2 regions of the Kitasatospora sp. NPDC088783 genome follow, and region 2 is predicted to be linked to the other one. Evidence: riboswitches for the same ligand, from Rfam matches in the RefSeq annotation. Region 2 holds a riboswitch; the other holds the start of a gene.
The links. A riboswitch is a leader RNA that binds a small molecule or an ion and turns the genes downstream of it on or off. The one in region 2 is predicted to bind thiamine pyrophosphate.

Region 1 (3,156 bases), on a different contig from region 2:
CCTCGACCGCCTTGCGCATCGCCTCCGCCATCAGCACCGGGTCCTGCGCGCGGGTCACCGCGGAGGCCAGCATGACGGCGGAGCAGCCGAGTTCCATCGCCAGCGCGACGTCGCTGGCGGTGCCCGCGCCCGCGTCCAGCACCACCGGGACGCCCGCCGCCTCCACGATCAGCTGGAAGTTGTGCGGGTTGCGGATGCCCAGGCCGGAGCCGATCGGCGAGCCCAGCGGCATGATCGCCGCGCAGCCCACGTCCTCCAGCTTGCGGGCCAGCACCGGGTCGTCGTTGGTGTACGGCAGCACGGTGAAGCCGTCGTCGACCAGCGTCTCGGCGGCGTCCAGCAGCTCGATCGGGTCGGGCAGCAGGGTCCGCTCGTCGGCGATCACCTCCAGTTTCACCCAGTCGGTGCCGAGCGCCTCGCGGGCCAGCCGGGCGGTCAGCACGGCCTCACCCGCGGTGTAGCAGCCCGCGGTGTTGGGCAGCACCCGGACGCCGTTGCGGGAGAGCACCTCCAGGACGGAGCCCTGTGTGGCCGTGTCGACCCGGCGCATCGCCACCGTGGTCAGCTCGGTGCCGGAGACCTTCAGCGCCTGCTCCAGCACCTCCAGGCTGGGGGCGCCGCCGGTGCCCATGATCAGGCGGGAGGAGAAGGTGGTGCCGGCGATGACCAGCGCGTCGTCCGCCATGGTTCAGCCTCCCTGGACGGCGGTGAGGATCTCGACCCGGTCGCCCTCGCCGAGCGCCGTGGCGGGCCACGAACTGCGCGGTACCACCGCCTCGTTGACGGCGGCGGCGACGCCGGTGTTGGCGGCCGACAGCTCGGCCACCACCACGTCCAGCGTGGTGGCGGCGGGCAGGGTGCGCGGCGCGCCGTTGACGGTCAGGGCGATGGTGTTCATGCGGGGACCTTCGGGGTGAAGCGGCGGGGGGTGAAGTCGGCGGCCAGGGCGGGGAGTTCCCCGGTGGCCAGGTAGTCGGCGAGCAGGTCGGCGGTGACCGGGGTGAGCAGCACGCCGTTGCGGTAGTGCCCGGTCGCGGCGACCAGGCCGTCCAGCGCGGTGGGGCCGAGCAGCGGCGCGTTGTCGGGGGAGCCGGGGCGCAGGCCCGCGCAGGTCTCCACCAGCGGCAACTCGGTGATGCCCGGGACGAGTTCGTGCGCGTCCCGGAGCAGCTCGTAGACGCCGCCCGCGGTGACGGTGGTGTCGTGGCCCTGCTCCTCGGTGGTCGCGCCGACCACCAGCTCGCCGTCGGCCCGCGGCACCAGGTACAGGTGCTGCCCGCGCACCACGGCCCGCACGTTGCGGGACAGGAACGGCGCGTACCGCCCGGGGATCCGCAGCCGCAGCACCTGGCCCTTGACCGGGCGGATCGCCGGCAGCACCCCCGGCGGCAGGCCCGGCAGCAGGTGGCTGCGCGAACCGCCGGCCAGCACGGTGCGCCCCGCCGTCAGCCGCTCCCCGTCCGACAGCCGGACGCCCGCCGCCCGCCCGCCCTCGACCAGCAGCTCGGCGGCCTCGGCCCGGTGGAACACCACGCCCAGCCGCTCCCCGGCGGCGACCAGCGCGGCGGCCAGCCGGCGGCCGTCCACCTGGTGGTCCGCGGCGACGTGCAGGCCGCCGCGCACGCCCGGGGCCAGCATCGGCTCCAGCCGGCGGCACTCCCGGCCGGTCAGCCACTCCGAGGCCAGGCCCAACCGGCCGTGGAAGGCGTGCAGTTCGCGCAGCTCCGCCCGGTCGTCGGCGTCCAGCGCGACGGCCAGCGTGCCGGTCTGCCGGTAGCCGGTGTCCAGCCCGGTCAGCTCGGTCAGCTCGGCGGCGAACGCGGCGTACCGCTCGTTCGACGCCAGGCCCAGGCGCAGCAACGGCTCCTCGCCGTACTGCAGTTCGGTGACGGGGGCGAGCATGCCCGCGGCGACCTGCGCCGCGCCGCCGCCCGGGTGCGGGTCGACCACCGCGACCGACAGGCCGCGCTGCGCGGCGCGCCAGGCGACCCCGAGGCCGATGATGCCCCCGCCGACCACCAGCACGTCCAACGCGCGGGAAGGTGCCACAGCGGCTGATTCTCCCTTCGCCGGCATGACCCGGATCAGGTTCGGACGGTCGCGGGCCGCCACAGCCCGCCTCTCAGCCCGGTGCACCGGGCTCCCGTGTGACGTAGTACCTCCACCTTAACGCCGGGCCGACCGGCACCCGAAGGCGCGTGCGCGGGGTGACCGCCCGCCGCCCCTGGGTAGGGTGGGCGCCGTGGCTGAGCTGAAGGCAACGGACCGGGTCGTCGTGGTCGGCGCGGGCATGGCGGGCGCCCAGACCGCCCTCAACCTGCGGCAGGGCGGCTGGCAGGGCCCGCTCGCCCTGGTCGGGGAGGAACTCCACCTCCCCTACGACCGCCCCCCGCTCTCCAAGGACGTGCTGCTCGGCAAGGCCGACGCCACCGCCTTCGAGATCGACTGGCACGGCCTCGGCGTCGACCTGCTCACCGGCCGCCGCGCCACCGGCCTCGCCCCGGGCGTCCTGCGCACCGACCGCGGCGAACTGCCCTACGACGCCCTGGTGATCGCCACCGGCGCCGCCCCCCGCACCCTGCCCCAGCTGCCCGGCGCCCGCACCCTGCGCACCGTCGACGACGCCCACGCGCTGCGCGCCGCGCTCACCCCCGGCCGCCGGATCGTGCTGGTCGGCGCCGGCTGGATCGGCGCCGAGACCGCCACCGTCGCCCGCGGACTCGGCTGCGAGGTCACCGTGGTCGAGGCCGCCGCCACCCCGCTGGCCGGCGCGCTGCCCGCCGAACTCGGCGCCCTGATGGCCGACTGGTACGCCGCCGCCGGCGTCGACCTGCGCTGCGGCGCCGCCGTCGCCGGAGCCGCCGACGGCGGGGTGCTGCTCGCCGACGGCACCCACCTGCCCGCCGACGAGGTCGTGGTCGGCGTCGGCGCCCGCCCCGCCACCGACTGGCTGGTCGGCGGCCCGCTCGCCCTCGCCCCCGACGGCACCGTCCCGGTCGACGACCGGCTGCGCACCGCCCTGCCCGGCGTCCTCGCGGCCGGCGACTGCGCCTCCTACCCCTCCGCCCGCGCCGGCACCCGGCTCGCCGTCCAGCACTGGGACCACGCCCTGCACTCCGGCGCCGCCGCCGCGGCCGCCTTGCTCGGCACCCTCGA
Region 2 (3,156 bases):
TGACGGACAGGAAGCACGAGACGGCTGGTTACAACCTCTTCGGCGGTTGAGGTCCTTGGATCAGTCATGGCGAGCCGGCCCGTCCCGGGAAGCCCTCTCCACGTCTCGGAGCGGGTGACGCAGCTCGGTGGGGCCAGGAGCTGAACGGTGCTCCTGGCCCCACCGAGTGCAGTGCGTACGGTCAGTCCGCCATCGGTAGGTAGACCTTGTTGCCCTGGGCCTTGAACTCCTCGGACATGGCCTTCATGCCTTCGACAGCGGTCTCGTCGTACTCGGGCGAGGCGGCGCCGTTGCCGAACTTCTCATTGATGGATTTGCTGATCTTCATCGAGCAGAACTTGGGGCCGCACATGGAGCAGAAGTGCGCGGTCTTGGCGGGTTCGGCGGGGAGGGTCTCGTCGTGGAAGGCGCGGGCGGTCTCCGGGTCGAGGGCCAGGTTGAACTGGTCCTCCCAGCGGAACTCGAAGCGGGCGTCGGAGAGGGCGTCGTCCCAGAGCTGGGCGCCGGGGTGGCCCTTGGCGAGGTCGGCGGCGTGGGCGGCGATCTTGTAGGTGATGACGCCGGTCTTGACGTCGTCGCGGTCGGGGAGGCCGAGGTGTTCCTTGGGGGTGACGTAGCAGAGCATCGCGGTGCCCCACCAGGCGATCATCGCGGCGCCGATGCCGGAGGTGATGTGGTCGTAGCCGGGGGCGACGTCGGTGGTCAGCGGGCCGAGGGTGTAGAACGGGGCCTCGTCGCAGATCTCCTTCTGGAGGTCCATGTTCTCGCGGATCTTGTGCATCGGGACGTGCCCGGGGCCCTCGATCATCACCTGGACGTCCTTGGCCCGGGCGATCCGGCCGAGTTCGCCGAGGGTGGTGAGTTCGGCGAACTGGGCCTCGTCGTTGGCGTCGGCGATCGAGCCGGGGCGCAGGCCGTCGCCGAGCGAGAAGGTGACGTCGTAGGCGCGCAGCAGGTCGCAGAGTTCCTCGAAGTGGGTGTGGAGGAAGTTCTCCCGGTGGTGCGCGAGGCACCAGGCGGCCATGATCGAGCCGCCGCGCGAGACGATGCCGGTCTTGCGGCGGGCGGTGAGCGGGACGTACCGCAGCAGCACGCCGGCGTGCACGGTCATGTAGTCGACGCCCTGTTCGCACTGCTCCAGCACGGTGTCGCGGTAGACCTCCCAGCTGAGGTCCTCGGCCCGGCCGTCGACCTTCTCCAGCGCCTGGTAGAGCGGGACGGTGCCGATCGGGACGGGAGAGTTGCGCAGGATCCACTCGCGGGTGGTGTGGATGTTGCGGCCGGTGGAGAGGTCCATGACGGTGTCGGCGCCCCAGCGGGTGGCCCAGGTCATCTTCTCGACCTCCTCCTCGATGGAGGAGGTGACCGCCGAGTTGCCGATGTTGGCGTTGATCTTCACCAGGAAGTCGGTGCCGATGATCGCCGGTTCGACCTCGGGGTGGTTCACGTTGACCGGGATGACGGCCCGTCCGCCGGCCACCCGCTCGCGGACGTACTCCGGTTCCAGGCCCTCCCGGATCGCCACGAACTCCATCTCGGGGGTGATCAACCCGCGCTTGGCGTACGCGAGTTGGGTGACGGCGACGCCGTCGCGGGCGCGCAGCGGGCGGCGCGGGCGGCCGGGGAAGACGGCGTCCAGGTTGCGCAGGTCGCCGCCGCGCGGGGCGGTGTGCCTGATCCCGTCGTCCTCGGGCCGGGCCTCGCGGCCCTCGTACTCCTCGACGTCGCCGCGCTGGCGGATCCAGGCGTCGCGCAGCGCGGGCAGCCCGCGCCGGACGTCGGCGGGGTGGGACGGGTCGGTGTACGGCCCGGAGGTGTCGTACAGCGGGACGGTGCGCCCGTCGGTGAGGTGGACCTCGCGGTAGGGGACCCGCAGGTCGGGGCGGCTGCCCTGGTGGTACGCCTTGCGCCAGGCCGGGGTCGGGTACCCGGTGGCGGCCGGCTGCTGGACGGACGTGTGCTCGCTCAAGGTGGTCATGCGACCTTCCACTCCCTACGCCGGCATTACCCGGTCAGGTTCCTGCGGTCGGCGCAGCAGGTGGTACGCGGGCCCGCGTACCGTCAGCGCCCTCTCAGCCCGGTGCTCCGAGCTCCCGTTCCGCGCAGGCGTTCGCCGCCCGCGTTCGCTGCTCACCGTAGGGCACCGGACGCGGAGGGTCCAGGGCGCCTCCGGTCACCGGCCTGTCCGGGCCGCTCGCGGGGTGGAAGAATCGCCGGGGTGATCGGACTGGTGGGGCGGGTGACGGGACGGATCGGCGCGGGCCTGGTCGGCGAGGTGATGGTGCGCGTTCCCGAACGCCAGGGCAGCGAGGCGTTCCTGGCGTACCGGGCGGTGCCGGGCGAGTCGCTGGAGCCGGGCACCATGGTGGTCGTGGTCGATTACCAGCCACCGCGCACGGTGTACGTCGAGCCCTACTGACGGCCCCTCACCAAGGCCGGGCAAACACCGCGCAACGGTTTCGAGACAGTGGGCGCTCCCGCTGGCGCGGCCCCTTCCCCCGCGATCACGGCAGGCGGAGAATGCGGCTGCCACCGGGTTCCGCGCCCACAACTGCACCACCCAGCGCAGCCACGGACCGGTGTGCCACGAAGGGGGAGATCGCGATGCTGATCGGCATCGTCGGAGCCGTTGTCGCAGGGCTGCTGGTCCTGGTCGTGCTCTTCAAAATGATGTGGCGGGTCGCCGAGCCGAACGAGGCCCTGGTCATCTCGGGTTCCAAGCACGGCGAGGGCCTCGGCTTCCGCGTGGTCACCGGACGGGGCACCTTCGTGCTGCCCGGCGTCCAGGTGGTCCGGCGGCTGTCGCTGGACCTCAACGAGGCCGCGCTGGACGTCGAGTGCGTGACCTCGCAGGGCATTCCGGTGCACGTCAAGGGTGTGGTCATCTTCAAGGTCGGCGACGACCCGGTGTCCATCGCCAACGCCGCCCGCCGCTTCCTGGACCAGCAGAAGATGATGGGCCAGCGGGTGCACAACGTGTTCGCCGGCCACCTGCGCTCCATCGTCGGCGGCCTGACCGTCGAGGACATGATCCGGGACCGCGAGCGGCTCACCGGGGAGACCCGCTCCGCGTCGGGCATCGAGATGGAGAAGCTCGGCCTGATCATCGACTCGCTGCAGATCCAGGAGATCCTGGACCCGACCGGCTACATCACC

Region 1: it holds a riboswitch for thiamine pyrophosphate, as region 2 does, so the genes downstream of both, thiO (glycine oxidase ThiO) here and thiC (phosphomethylpyrimidine synthase ThiC) in region 2, are expected to answer to the same signal.

The regions. Positions count from the first base shown of each region.
Region 1 covers NZ_JBIVKJ010000010.1:186,281-189,436, reverse strand. The annotation lists gene ACIP60_RS26415 (thiazole synthase) at 1-685, opposite strand, end outside; gene thiS (sulfur carrier protein ThiS) at 689-898, opposite strand; gene thiO (glycine oxidase ThiO) at 895-2,049, opposite strand; TPP riboswitch at 2,045-2,157, opposite strand; gene ACIP60_RS26400 (NAD(P)/FAD-dependent oxidoreductase) at 2,234-3,156, shown strand, end outside.
Region 2 covers NZ_JBIVKJ010000020.1:59,814-62,969, reverse strand. The annotation lists gene ACIP60_RS34000 (hypothetical protein) at 1-50, shown strand, start outside; gene thiC (phosphomethylpyrimidine synthase ThiC) at 182-1,978, opposite strand; TPP riboswitch at 1,974-2,107, opposite strand; gene ACIP60_RS33990 (hypothetical protein) at 2,219-2,419, shown strand; gene ACIP60_RS33985 (SPFH domain-containing protein) at 2,605-3,156, shown strand, end outside.